Regions from separate parts of the Paraclostridium sp. AKS73 genome, predicted to be linked through region 1. Evidence: riboswitches for the same ligand, from Rfam matches in the RefSeq annotation. Region 1 holds a riboswitch; each other region holds the start of a gene.

Region 1 (3,363 bases):
ATTATAGATATATCTTTTGGATCTATCCCTTCTCTTAATGGTAAATTTATAACCTTATTTAAAATTATATTCATAGTATCCAATATATGAATATTGGAACTTCCTATGGAAGTTCCAATACTAATTATAAAAAATACTAGCGGTATTGATAAAATCGCTAAAGTTTTATTTTTGTTTTGCGTACGCATCTGGATTTATATACTCTGCCATTTGTTTTAGCGCTTTTACTACATTTTGAGATGGTCTTGATGACGCGTTTGTATCAATTAAGTATACTTGTCCGTTTTTCACTGCATTTACATTTTTCCAACCTTCGCGTCCTTTTATATCTTTTACTGCATCTTGAACGTAATTTACATTAGTTAATATTACATCTGGATTTTTTTCTATAACTGATTCCTCACTAGGTGATATCCAAGCTTTTTGATCAGCGAATATATTTTCTCCACCTACTAACTCTATCATCTCATTTAAAAATGTTCCATTTCCAAAGCTATATAGATTTGGTGCTGGCCCAATTTCAAAGTAAACTTTCTTTTTATCCTTTATTGTTTTTCCTATTTTAGCTATTTCATTAACTTGAGATTTCATATTGTCTACAATCTCTTGTCCTTTTTCTTTCGTACCAGTTATATCAGCTATAAACATGATATCATCGTATATACCTTGTATACTATCACTACTTGGTATATATGCAACACTTATACCAGACTCTTTAGCTACTTTAAATGGATCTTCACTATTTCCAGTTTTATTGTGTCCTGATGCTATAATCATATCTGGCTCTAAAGATACTATAGCCTCTGCATCCGGATTTGCAAAATCTATTAATTTTATATCTTTAGGTAATCCAGGTATGTCAGCTGAATATTTATCAACAGCTACTAATTTATCTGCAAGTCCTAATTCAACTAACACTTCTGTATTAGATGGAGCTGTTGATATTATTCTTTCTAATTTTTTAGGAACTGTAAAATCATTTCCTTCTCTATCTTTTACTACTGTTTCTTTTTGACCGCATCCAGCGACTGCAAGCATAACCACTAAAATAGTAGTTATTAATGTTAAAATTCTTTTTTTCATTTTCATTCTCCTTACTTATAATTTTTACTTATAAATTCAGTTTCTTGTATTCCTTCATCTTTATTAAGCTTTATAGCTAGAACAAAAAAATACCCAGACAATAGATTCGCAAAATCAAATAATAATTCATCTACATCATTTCCATTTTCTTTATATCTATGTAATAATCTTACTAATGCTTTGCATTTTGTCCTTATAATATGTGCATAACTACCACAGACTCCGCCTTGAGGCAAAACAAACTTCTCAAAAATACCTTTTATTTCATCTTGATAGAATACGGTTCTAGATTCTAACCATTTTAACTCATCATTTGTTAAGCTTACAAATGTTCTAAGCGATGCATTCATGTGATATACAAGTTCATTTATCTTACTTAATTCTTTTTTTAAATTTTCATCTTGAACAAAAGCCCTTAATAGTCCTATTGTACTTGATATCTCATCTGTAAATATTTCATAATCGCATCTTAAATCATCTGATTTATCATATAAAAATGGATACGCTAAATATTTTGACATTTTTTCATTCCTTTCGTGTTGATTTTACATAACAATGATATAATTCTATTTTTTTATCTAATTCCTTTTATTGAGATTTATTTGTAAAATAAATAATTTTCAATAAATTAATTATAAAAGCTTAATTAAAGTATACGTCTTATACAATTTTACACTCATAGTTTTTCAATTTAAAAAGACATACTCAGAGAGTATGCCTTAATCTATTCGTGTATAATCGCCTTTATCCAACCCTCAGAAGATAATTAGCCTTTAAGCATTGGCAGGTATCCCGGCTCAGCTTCATTCTACTCTCAATCCTTCCCAATTTCTCAGTGGATACTTAGATTTCGTCAGCTTTACGGTTACTGGGGTAGCTTAGAATTTTCATCTAATTCCCTATTAAGTCTATTGACACCTAATACTTACTATTTAATTGTTATATAATCCATTATACAACAATATAAAACAATGTTCATTATATATTTTCTAATTTGGTAAAATAAAATTTCTATCTATTTTTTCTACTTCTTATAAAGTCTATTATAATGTATAATACAATTAATACAGTTACAATCATAACTATATCCATTATCATAGGGCTAATTCCCATTCTATAACCCATATATCTAAATGGATTATATCCTCCAAAACCAAAAAAGCCTCGCCCATATGCTTGTGGTATATATGTTCTTCTACTAGAGCTACCTCCATAGTCATCATCATAATCATTCTTTTTATTTTTAGAATTTGTATTGTCATTAGCATTTGATTTTGAATTTGTATTTGGTTTAGTACTAAAACTTCCCGAATCAGGCTTTGTTGTGCTTGATTTTGGATTTGTCGTATTATTATTTGAATTATTTCCAGTACTTCCTTCATTTATTGTTGTATCAGGCTTTGGTTTAGTGCTAAAACTTCCTGAATCTGGTTTTGTTGTACTTGATTTTGGCTTTGTATAACTACTGCTTGGTTTGCTAGTGCTAGAACTTGGTTTAAAGCTACTTGAACTCGGCTTAAAGCTACTTGAGCTCGATTTAAAACTGCTACTTGATCGACTTGAGCTATGTGAGGATCTTCCTTTCGCCACTTGGTATTCAACATTTGAAGTTTCATTTTTATTTGAAGTTGCATATGACTTTTCTATTGAAAAAGTAAATGCACAAGTTATAGCAAATATAAATACAGTTAAAAAAAGAGTTATATTCCTTTTTAATTTGTTCATTATACATTTAACCCCATTTCTATGAACTTATTATATAATCTATCTAAATTTGATGTATCTTCTCCATCTATTACTGAATCATAGCTTTCTTCCCCTTTAAACTTAAAATACTCTAATAGTTGTTGATTGTCTTTATCTTTACTATCTACCAAATATACATATCTACTTAATGATTGATCTTGTATTTCTATTAAGTATCCCTTAACATCAAACTTGAATTCTTCATCTCCATTATATAAAGTTACTATATCTGTAGATTTTGTAAATACAAATTTTTCCTTATCACAATCATACGTGTATTCTGATTCCCTACAGTTTATACATCTATTAAAATTACACTCCTTTACGCAATTAATACACTTACACGTTTTACATTTATCTAACTTATTTATAGACTCTCTTTTATCTCTAGTTAAGTAAGATTGTATTTCATCTTCTATATTATTTTTCTTTTTAAATAGTTTAGAAAATATATTCTTATCTTCATTTTTCTTCTTTTCTAGATCATTTAAAAAAGCTATATACCCTGACAAATCATCTAACTTTCTTATAAAA
Region 2 (3,363 bases), on a different contig from region 1:
AAACATAGCAGAGCTTGCAACTACTGTTATAGACAATAATTTAAGTTTATCTAAAGATGGGTCTGTTGAACTTAAAGACTTATATCAAAAAGTTATAGACACATACAGTTTAGCTCTTGAAAGTTTAGAAAAGTCAGATGTGGATTTAGCTTGTAGAGTAATAAAAATGGAAGAACAAGTTGATATGATGGAAAAAAGCTGTAGAGCAAATCATATGAGAAGATTAAATGCAAGTTCTTGCAGTGTAGATTCTGGAGTTATATTCTTAGATTTAATTAGTAATCTAGAAAGAGTATCGGATCATTCTGCTAATATCGCTCAACAGGTTATAAAATCTAGTAATAAGAAATTTGCATAATATAAAACTTTAAATAAAAAGCTTTATCGATATATTAAAATTGATAAAGCTTTTATGTTAATTAAACTATAAATGTAATTAAATTTTAAAAATTATAAAAATTGGCAGAAAGTATTGTACTAGTGAATAAAAAATTGTAATATATACATATAATATAGTGTATGCTAAAAGATAAAGAGTGTAGACTAAATAAGATATCAATATATACAAGTACATATATGTTATAAGAAATAGTATTTAAATTTTAAGTTGTATATATAATTATTGATATTAAATAAGATTATAATTAAGTTTAAATAATATTAATGATAGTTAAAGGAGAATGAAATTATGGCAATGGGAGCACCAACACCACACAATAGCGGTAAATTAGGAGATATAGCAGAAACAGTATTATTACCAGGAGATCCTTTAAGAGCTAAATTTATAGCAGAAACTTTCTTAGAAGACGTTGTTCAATACAACACTGTAAGAGGTATGAATGGTTACACTGGATACTATAATGGCAAAAAAATATCAGTACAAGGTACAGGTATGGGATGTCCATCAATAGGAATATATACATATGAATTAATACATTTTTATGGAGTTAAAAATCTTATAAGAATAGGTTCTGCAGGAGCTTTACATGAAGATTTAAAAATGCATGATATAGTAATAGGTATGGGTTCTTGTACAGATTCTAATTATGCATCTCAATACAACTTACCAGGGACATTTGCACCAGTAGCAAGCTATGAGTTACTTAGCAAAGCTGTAGATGTTGCAAAAAGTCAAGGCGTTGAGCCTAAAGTTGGAAACATACTATGCAGTGATGTATTCTATGGAGATGAAGGATTAGATTCTTTAGCAAAATGGACTAAAATGGGAGTGTTAGCTGTAGAAATGGAATCAGCTGCACTTTATATGAACGCTGCAAGAGCTGGAGTTAATGCTCTTTGTATATTAACAATTTCTGATTGTCCTTTCAAAGGAGAAGCAACTACTGCTATGGAAAGACAAACTGCATTTACAAGAATGATGAATATAGCTTTAGAATTAGCTTAATATAAAAACTCGCCTTTATAGTATAAACTGTGAAAGCGAGTTTTTTTTATGTTAAAAAACTTAAATATTAATGGTTTTTACACTTAAAGGTCTAATTAAATAATGCAAGTAAAGTAAGAAATTGATATAGATTAAAAAATAAGATGTCGAAATTTTGCAATTTATAGAAAAATGAATCGGATTATGGTAACATTATAAATATAAATACTAGGTTTTTATTAATTAATAGGGAATGATGTGGAAATCATCAACAGCCCCCGCTACTGTAATTACGGACGAGTCTTTTTTTAGCCACTGAAGAATTTCTTTGGGAAGGTAAAGATTAGGATGATGTATAAGTCAGGAGACCTGCCTAGATAAAACCAACTTTCGGAGGGAGAGACAAAATGAAAATATCAAAAATCAAATTAAGTTTGCTTAGCTTAGTTATAGGGCTAAGCTTTGTAGGGTGCAGTAAAACTCAAATTAAAACTGAAGACACTACTACAATAAAGGTAGAAAAAACAAATGAAACAAAGGATGATTACTATCCAGTAACTATTACTACGCATAATAGTAACAAAGAAGAAATAAAGGTTACTATAAAAGAAAAACCTAAAAAGGCGCTGGCAGTTTATCAAGACTCTATAGAAACTATGCTAGCACTAGGGTTAGAAGATAATATAGTTGCTGCAGCCGGGTTAGATCATAAGGTTAAAGATGAATATCAAGAAGCCTTTAAAAAGGTTAAGTATTTAGATGAATTTACACCTTCTAAAGAAAATACTATGATGTTACAACCAGACCTTATAGTGGGATGGGATTCTTTGTTTACAGATAAAACTTTAGGAACAGTAGACTTTTGGCAAGACAAAGGTACAAATACATACATGGCATTAAATAGTGGAGCAGTAGAGCATAAGACTATTAAAAATGAATGTGAAGATATATTAAATATAGGTAAAATATTTAACGTTGAAGATAAAGCTAAAAAGATAGTTGATAATATAAATAAAAAAGTAAATGAAGTTGTAGAGTCTGAAAAAGGCAAAAAGCAACAAACTACTTTAATAGTTGAATTTTTAGATGATAAAATTAGTGGATATGGGAAAAGCACTTTAGGTGGAGATATGGTAACTAAACTAGGTGCAAAATTATTAAATGAAGATGGCAACTCACTAAGTAAAGAAGATTTAGTAAAATTAAATCCAGACAGTATATTTGTAGTATATATGAATAGAGATGATGATAGTAAAAAATCTGAAGAAACTAAAAACTTAGTTATGAATGACAAAGCATTACAAAGTTTAAATGCAGTTAAAAATAATAGAGTTTATCCAATAGAACTAGGACAAATGTATTGTAGTGGAGTAAGAACTATAGATGGAATAGAAACTTTTGCAAATGGAATTTATCCAAGTAAGTAGAAAGAGGGACATGGACATATGCAATCAATGAAAAGCTTAAGAAAATATGAAAATAATGAAGAGAAGGGCTTTGTGAAAACAAAGCCTTTATATATATTAGTTATTATGGGTCTTATTATTGCTTTAATTTTGTCTATTTTATTTGCTGTAACAATAGGTTCAAGTGACATCAGTATAAAGCAAGTATATCAAATAATAGGGTATAAACTATTTAGTATAGGAAATGAAAATACTTTATCTAATGGAGCTATCCATGATGTAGTGTGGTTTATTAGGCTACCTAGAATAATTTTAGCTTTATGTGTAGGAATAGGACTGTCTGTATGTGGAGTTGTAATGCAAGCTATAGTAAAAAATCCTCTAGCAGACCCTTATATACTTGGTGTATCATCTGGAGCATCCTTAGGGGCTACAATAGCTATAATGTTAGGATTTACAACTTTATTAGGACAAAACTCAATAGGAATATTTGCATTCTTTGGTGCATTTTTAGTTTCGATGTTAGTTTTAATGATTTCAAACACAGGATCAAGATCTAACTCTACAAAACTA
Region 3 (3,363 bases), on a different contig from region 1:
TCAATAGATGAGCTTATATTTTTCACCAAAAGTAAACAAATACATGCAAAATTAGGACATAATTTGAACATGAGTGATATATACATACCTCCAAAAGAGGTTCTTATATTTATGTCAATAACAATTTTATTTGCTTTTTTAATAGGGTATTTCAAGTCAAAGTTAATAGACAATATAGATATAAGTGAGGGTATAAATAAATACTAAAATAATTTATATTTTTAATAAGTCTGTATATAGACAAACTATAATAAAATAAGGAATTGATAATATATGAAAAAAAGTATAAAAACAAAAGATTTAAAAAAGATATATGGAAAAGGAGATAGCGTGGTAAACGCTGTTGATGGTATTACTTTAGAAATAGAAAGTGGTAAGTTTACTGCTATTGTTGGAGAAAGTGGAAGTGGTAAAAGTACCTTGCTTCATTGTATGGCAGGATTGGACAAACCTACATCAGGAAATGTATATTTAGGAGATCAGGATATATATACATTAAATGATGATAAATTATCTACAATTAGGGTACAAGAATACGGATTTGTTTTCCAAAGTTTTAACCTAATACCAGTTATTAATGTATATGAAAATATAATTTTACCAATATCTCTTGACTCAAAACCAGTAGATAAAAAGTATATTGATAGTATTATCGAAAGATTAGGATTAAAAGATCAAATAAAGAAATTTCCAAATGAGCTATCGGGGGGACAACAACAAAGGGTTGCAATAGCAAGGGCTTTATCAAATCAACCATCTATAATATTTGCAGATGAACCCACTGGAAATTTAGATAGTAAAACTAGTGACGAAGTTATGGATATATTAAAGAGATGTGTTAAACAATTTAATCAGACTTTAGTTATGATAACTCATGATGAAAAAATAGCAAAAATGGCAGATATAATGATTACTATAAGTGATGGTAAATTAATAGAAATAAGGCAAGGTTAAAAGGAAATATGAGTATAGGGGAACTTATTGCATTTCAATAATATACAGGAATTTTAATTGGTCCGTGTATAGGTTGAAGCAACATCAGCACTAGATAATATATCTCAAAAGTTTATATTAGAAAATATAAGTGAATTATTAAAAAATAAAAATGTTATAGTTATAGCACATAGATTATCTGCAATAATGAATAATGATAAAATCTATGTCTTAAATAAAGGACAGGTTGTTGAGTCAGGATCACATAGATAAGTTAATTTAATAAAAAGGTGTATATTATAATATATTCCAAAGTGCTCTACCTAATTAATCATTTTTATGGTATTATTATATATACTCAATAGATAAGTAAATAATTACAATGGAAAAAATTAAAGGATTTATGTACACTAATGTAGAATTAGTTGTATGTGGGGAGATTTTTTACGCTTAAGGAAATTTTACTTAACAAATGTTTGTAGATAACTTATACAACGTAGTGATACAAATATTTTGGTGAAAGTAAAAAATGACATTTTGAGCAACGGACGGAGTCGTTGGCGACATGAGTGAAGCGAATTTTTTATACATAATATCAATAAAACAAAATTAAATAACTTAAATATATATAGGTTCTTACATTTAAGATTAATAGGGAAAGAGGTGTAATCCCTCTACAGTCCCCGCTACTGTGATGCAGACGAACTCTATTTACCACTGTTAAAATTACGGGAAGGTTAGAGCAAGGAAGAAGCTAAGTCAGGAGACCTGCCTAGTATATTATATAACTAGGTTCTCGGGGTGAAGAATTTAAATCTTAAAATATTTTTATGACATATTTAAAGACTTAACTCTTGAGTTAAGTCTTTTTTTATTGTAATTTAAGGAGGTAGTCATGAAAACTTTAGAACAGACGATAAACAACATAAAGCCATTAAGTGAATTACATATGAATGCAGCGAAAGATAGATTAGATAAATTAATTAAACCTGTGGGGAGCTTAGGAAAATTAGAAGATATATGTATACAAATAGCAGGAATAACTGAAAAAAAATATTTTGATACAGATAAAAAAATAGTGATTGCTTTTGCAGGAGATCATGGAGTATATGAAGAAGGTGTAGCACCAGACCCTCAGAAAATAACGAGACTTCAATTTCCGAACTTTACTAAAGGGGTATGTGGAGTAGGAGCTATATCTAAATTTGTAAATTCTGATGTTGTTGCAATTGACTTAGGAATAAATACAGATGAAAAATTAGATGGAGTTATAGATTATAAGATTAGAAAAGGAACTTCTAATATGGCAAAAGGTCCGGCTATGACTAGGGAAGAAGCTATTAGATGTTTAGAAATAGGTATAAAAGTAGCAAATGAGAGTATAGAAAAAGGATATAACCTTATAGGAATAGGAGAAATGGGAATTTGTAATACTACTCCAAGTAGCGCTATAGTTTCTGTTATAGCTGATTGTGATCCTATAGATGTTACGGGAATAGGAGCAGGACTTAAAAAAGATAGAGTAGCTCATAAAGCTAACACGATAAGAAAAGCAATTGAATTAAATAAACCAGATAAATTAGATGGAGTTGATATATTATCTAAAGTTGGAGGTTTTGAAATAGGGGGAATGGCAGGCGTGATTTTAGCTTGTGCGGCTAATAGAACTCCAATAGTTATTGATGGATTTATATCATATGCAGCAGCTTTAATAGCATACACTATAAATCCTATGGTTAAAGAGTACATGATAGCATCACATACATCAGCAGAAGCAGGGGCAGCTAAGGCTTTAGAAATATTAAAGTTAAATCCTATGCTTAATATGGATATGAGATTAGGTGAAGGAAGTGGTTCAGCATTAGCCTTCAATATTATAGAAGCTGCAAATTATGCATATAAAAATATGGCAACAACTGATGAAGTAGACATAGGAAAATAAGAAGGTGAAATTTATGAGTAAGTTAATTTTAGTTACTGGTGGATCTAGATCTGGAAAAGTAGTTTTGCAGAAAGTTTATGTATAGGTAGAGAAAATTCAACAGCATATATAGCAACTTCTACTCCTTTTGATGAGGAGATGAAAGATAGAGTTAAAAAACATAAAGAGAGTAGACCGAGTAATTGGGAAACTTATGAAATTTTTAAAGATATATATTCGATAATAGATAATTTAGGTAATAAACATCAAACTGTTATTTTGGATTGTGTAACACTATTAGTTAATAATTTAATATTTTACTATGGAATAGATTTTGATAAATGCACTCCAGAAGAAACTAATGAGATGGAAAAGTATATAAAACAGCAAATTGAAATGCTAATAAATGAAATTAAAAAGACAGATTTATACTTTGTAATAGTAACTAATGAGTTAGGTATGAGTTTAGTGCCTGATAATAAACTTTGTAGAGTATATTCTGATATAGT
Region 4 (3,363 bases), on a different contig from region 1:
AATTTTTCATTAGGTGGGAAATAACCTAATACTTCAGTATTACAATATTTTTCTATAGCTCCTTTTATAAGTTCATAGTGACCTTTCGTTTTTACATTGTTTACTACTACACCTTTTATATTTACATTTTTATCTAATTCTTTATATCCAAGAACCATAGCTGCTGCTGAAGAAGATATAGCCTTTCCATTTATAACCAATATAACTGGGGCCTTTAGTAATTTAGAAGTATATGAACTTGTACATGCATCTAATTCTATACCAAATCCATCATACAATCCCATAACCCCCTCTATTACCGATATATCAGCTTCCTTTGATGCTTCATTTACTATATATTTAATTTTTTCATCTTCCAACATATATGAATCTAAATTTCTTGAGTCTCTCCCAGTTATGAATGTGTGATACGATGGATCTATATAATCTGGTCCTACTTTATACGGTTGAACTTTTAAGCCTCTTTTAGTTAGCGCTTGCATTATTCCCAGTGAAATAGTAGTTTTTCCAACTCCGCTATTTGTTCCTGCTATCAATATTTTTTTCATATTATCACCTAACCATTTATAATCTCATATATTTTTTCCATATCTAAACATTCTCTTAGTATTTTTGCTAACTTGTCATACTCTTTATTTTTAAATTCTTCAAACGAAGTTATAGAACTTTGATTTTCTTCTAATCCTTTGCTCTTCCTTATTGAATTTAATATTTCTCTTGTAAAACTATCATCATCAAAAATACCGTGAATGTAAGTTCCAACTACATTTCCTTCTTCATTTATACATCCCTCTTGATATGAAACATTATCTTCTAACTTTTTAGTTATTGTCAGTAGTGATTTTCCTTTTATATCTGTTTCACCCATATGTATTTCATATCCCTTTACACTAATATCACTTAATGAATTTAAGTATCCATTTAAATCTTTATTTATAATAGCTTCAACTTGAGTTGTAACTTTTTCTTTTTCAAATTTAGTTTCTATATCTAAAAGTCCCATTCCATCAATCTCTTTTATAGATCCCTCTATACCTTCCGGGTCATATAATTTATTACCTAAAAGTTGATACCCTCCACAAATTCCAAATATTAATTTACCTTGTTTTTGTAAATCTTTTATTTGCTTTTCTAATCCGCTCTCTCTTATATAAATTAAATCCTCTATTGTATTTTTACTTCCCGGTATTATGACCATATCTGGGTCTGATAAAGACTCCCCTTTTTCTATGTATCTAATACTTACATCTTCTTGTATCTCTAGCATATGCATATCTGTAAAATTTGACATGTACGGTGTTCTTATTATCTCTATATTCACATCATTCTTTTTAAATTGTTTTTTAAATCTATCTGTTACACTGTCTTCATCTTCTATGTTTAAATCACTATATGGAACTACTCCTAGGACAGGAACTTTTATAATATCTTCTAGCATATCGATTCCCGATTGTAAAAGTTCTACAGTCCCTCTAAATTTATTAATGATAACACCTTTAACTCTTTCTCGTTCTTTTTCTTCTAATAAAATCATTGTTCCAGCTATAGATGCAAACACTCCCCCTCTATCTATATCAGCAACTAATACTACAGGTGCATCTGCAATTTCTGCCATTCCCATATTAGCAATATCTCTATCTTTTAAATTAATTTCTGCACAACTTCCTGCTCCTTCTAGAACAATTACATCGTACTCATCGCTCAAGTCTTTATAAGTTTGTTTTAGCATTAAGGCAAGGTCTTCTTTATAATCGTGATATATGCTAGAACTTACGTTATCAAGAACCTTTCCATTTACTATTACCTGACATCTATTTTTCCCTGATGGTTTTAATAAAATTGGATTCATTCTAACATCAGGTTCAATTCCAGCTGCCTCAGCCTGAGTAACTTGTGCTCTCCCCATTTCTAATCCATCTTTTGTTATGTATGAATTTAATGCCATGTTTTGAGATTTAAAAGGTGCTACACTATATCCATCTTGTTTTAGTATTCTACATAATCCAGCTGCTAAAGTACTTTTACCTACATTAGAAGCTGTTCCTAAAAACATTAATGATTTACTCATAATAAAAGTTTCCTTTCCAATTTGTATTGTTTTTTTATTGCAAAAAAAGACCTATCCAGAATGGATAGATCTTAAAAAGTATATACTTAACCAATTTTAAAATCCTTCACCCCGAAGACTTTATTTCCATAAACTAGGCAGGTCTCCTGACTCAGCTTCATCCTAGTCCTATTCCTTCCCGTAAAATCACAGTGGTGTCTAATAGTTTCGTCAGCATTACAGTAGCGGGGGCTGCAAAGGATTCTAACCTTTTTCCCTATTAATCTTTAATGAAGAACCTAATTTATGTCTATTTTTATGATGTTTTTTATATATGTTTGTGTATGTATTTATGTTAAATATAAAGTATTATTTAGTGTATGAATTACAGAAAATCCATCTACTATGTCTATAATACTAACTGATGCATTATCTATTTTAAAATTCCAGTGATACTCATGTGTATTTCCAATTAAATAAGAAATGATATTTCTTATTGTTCCTGCATGAGCGCATATCAAAATGGTTTTATCTTTATTACAATCCAATATATAATTTATTTCTTTGCAAACTCTGTTATAAGAATCTACTAAACTTTCCCCATTTGGATATTTATATTCAAATCCATTTTTAATTATTTTTTCAAATTCTTCTCGGAAATTATTTTTTATATATTCAAAATTCATTCCTTCAAAGTCTCCAAAACTAATTTCTCTAAGATTCTCACTCTCAACAATGTCTAAGTTTTTAGATTTAGCTATATCCTTTATCGTATTCTTAGTTCTAGTAGATGTAGTTGTATATATACAATCAATATTTTCTTTTTCTAAGAATTTATTTAGCTTAAGTATTTGTTGTTTACCTAAATTACTTAATTCACTATCTATATGTCCAGATAAGTTTCCATCTATATTATCCTTTGTTGTAGCATGTCTTACTAATATAAGCTTTGACATAATCTCACCTCTTATTTTAATCCAAATGTCAAATATATAAAAATTAAATATACAACCTCGACAAGTTCGGATGTACATCCAAGTATATCTCCTGTTATTCCATCTATTTTTGAATATATATACTTAACAAAACATCTAGTAAATATAATCATAACTGGTATAAATGCTATTACTTTAATTATACTTATTGCATCTAAATTAAATAATACTGAACCTATAAATGCTACTAATATTGCTGTATATGCTATACCAATTAAAATCATATTTAAAGTTGGCTTTCCTATAAAAACATTCCCCATACCATTTTTTCTTGGTGTTACACTTTTATAAGAAGCTATTACAATAGCCATTCTTGCAAAT

The links. Region 1 has a riboswitch for cobalamin ahead of LEQ07_RS12805 (ATP:cob(I)alamin adenosyltransferase). Riboswitches for the same ligand answer to the same signal wherever they lie in the genome.
Region 2: another riboswitch for cobalamin. It lies ahead of LEQ07_RS17605 (ABC transporter substrate-binding protein); the one in region 1 lies ahead of LEQ07_RS12805 (ATP:cob(I)alamin adenosyltransferase).
Region 3: another riboswitch for cobalamin. It lies ahead of cobT (nicotinate-nucleotide--dimethylbenzimidazole phosphoribosyltransferase); the one in region 1 lies ahead of LEQ07_RS12805 (ATP:cob(I)alamin adenosyltransferase).
Region 4: another riboswitch for cobalamin. It lies ahead of LEQ07_RS16380 (cobyric acid synthase); the one in region 1 lies ahead of LEQ07_RS12805 (ATP:cob(I)alamin adenosyltransferase).

What each region holds. Positions count from the first base shown of each region.
Region 1 is NZ_JAIXHU010000023.1:47,555-50,917, forward strand. It holds gene LEQ07_RS12795 (FecCD family ABC transporter permease) at 1-188, opposite strand, end outside; gene LEQ07_RS12800 (ABC transporter substrate-binding protein) at 166-1,083, opposite strand; gene LEQ07_RS12805 (ATP:cob(I)alamin adenosyltransferase) at 1,095-1,604, opposite strand; cobalamin riboswitch at 1,849-2,021, opposite strand; gene LEQ07_RS12810 (hypothetical protein) at 2,095-2,808, opposite strand; gene LEQ07_RS12815 (hypothetical protein) at 2,808-3,363, opposite strand, start outside.
Region 2 is NZ_JAIXHU010000047.1:18,639-22,001, forward strand. It holds gene LEQ07_RS17595 (Na/Pi cotransporter family protein) at 1-358, shown strand, start outside; gene deoD (purine-nucleoside phosphorylase) at 695-1,405, shown strand; cobalamin riboswitch at 1,598-1,775, shown strand; gene LEQ07_RS17605 (ABC transporter substrate-binding protein) at 1,792-2,811, shown strand; partial or broken gene LEQ07_RS17610 (FecCD family ABC transporter permease) at 2,917-3,363, shown strand, end outside.
Region 3 is NZ_JAIXHU010000039.1:23,293-26,655, reverse strand. It holds gene LEQ07_RS16410 (ABC transporter permease) at 1-207, shown strand, start outside; gene LEQ07_RS16405 (ABC transporter ATP-binding protein) at 274-954, shown strand; cobalamin riboswitch at 1,547-1,722, shown strand; gene cobT (nicotinate-nucleotide--dimethylbenzimidazole phosphoribosyltransferase) at 1,829-2,875, shown strand; gene cobU (bifunctional adenosylcobinamide kinase/adenosylcobinamide-phosphate guanylyltransferase) at 2,924-3,363, shown strand, end outside.
Region 4 is NZ_JAIXHU010000039.1:19,419-22,781, forward strand. It holds gene LEQ07_RS16375 (cobyrinate a,c-diamide synthase) at 1-548, opposite strand, end outside; gene LEQ07_RS16380 (cobyric acid synthase) at 557-2,068, opposite strand; cobalamin riboswitch at 2,188-2,365, opposite strand; gene LEQ07_RS16385 (histidine phosphatase family protein) at 2,398-3,003, opposite strand; gene cobS (adenosylcobinamide-GDP ribazoletransferase) at 3,015-3,363, opposite strand, start outside.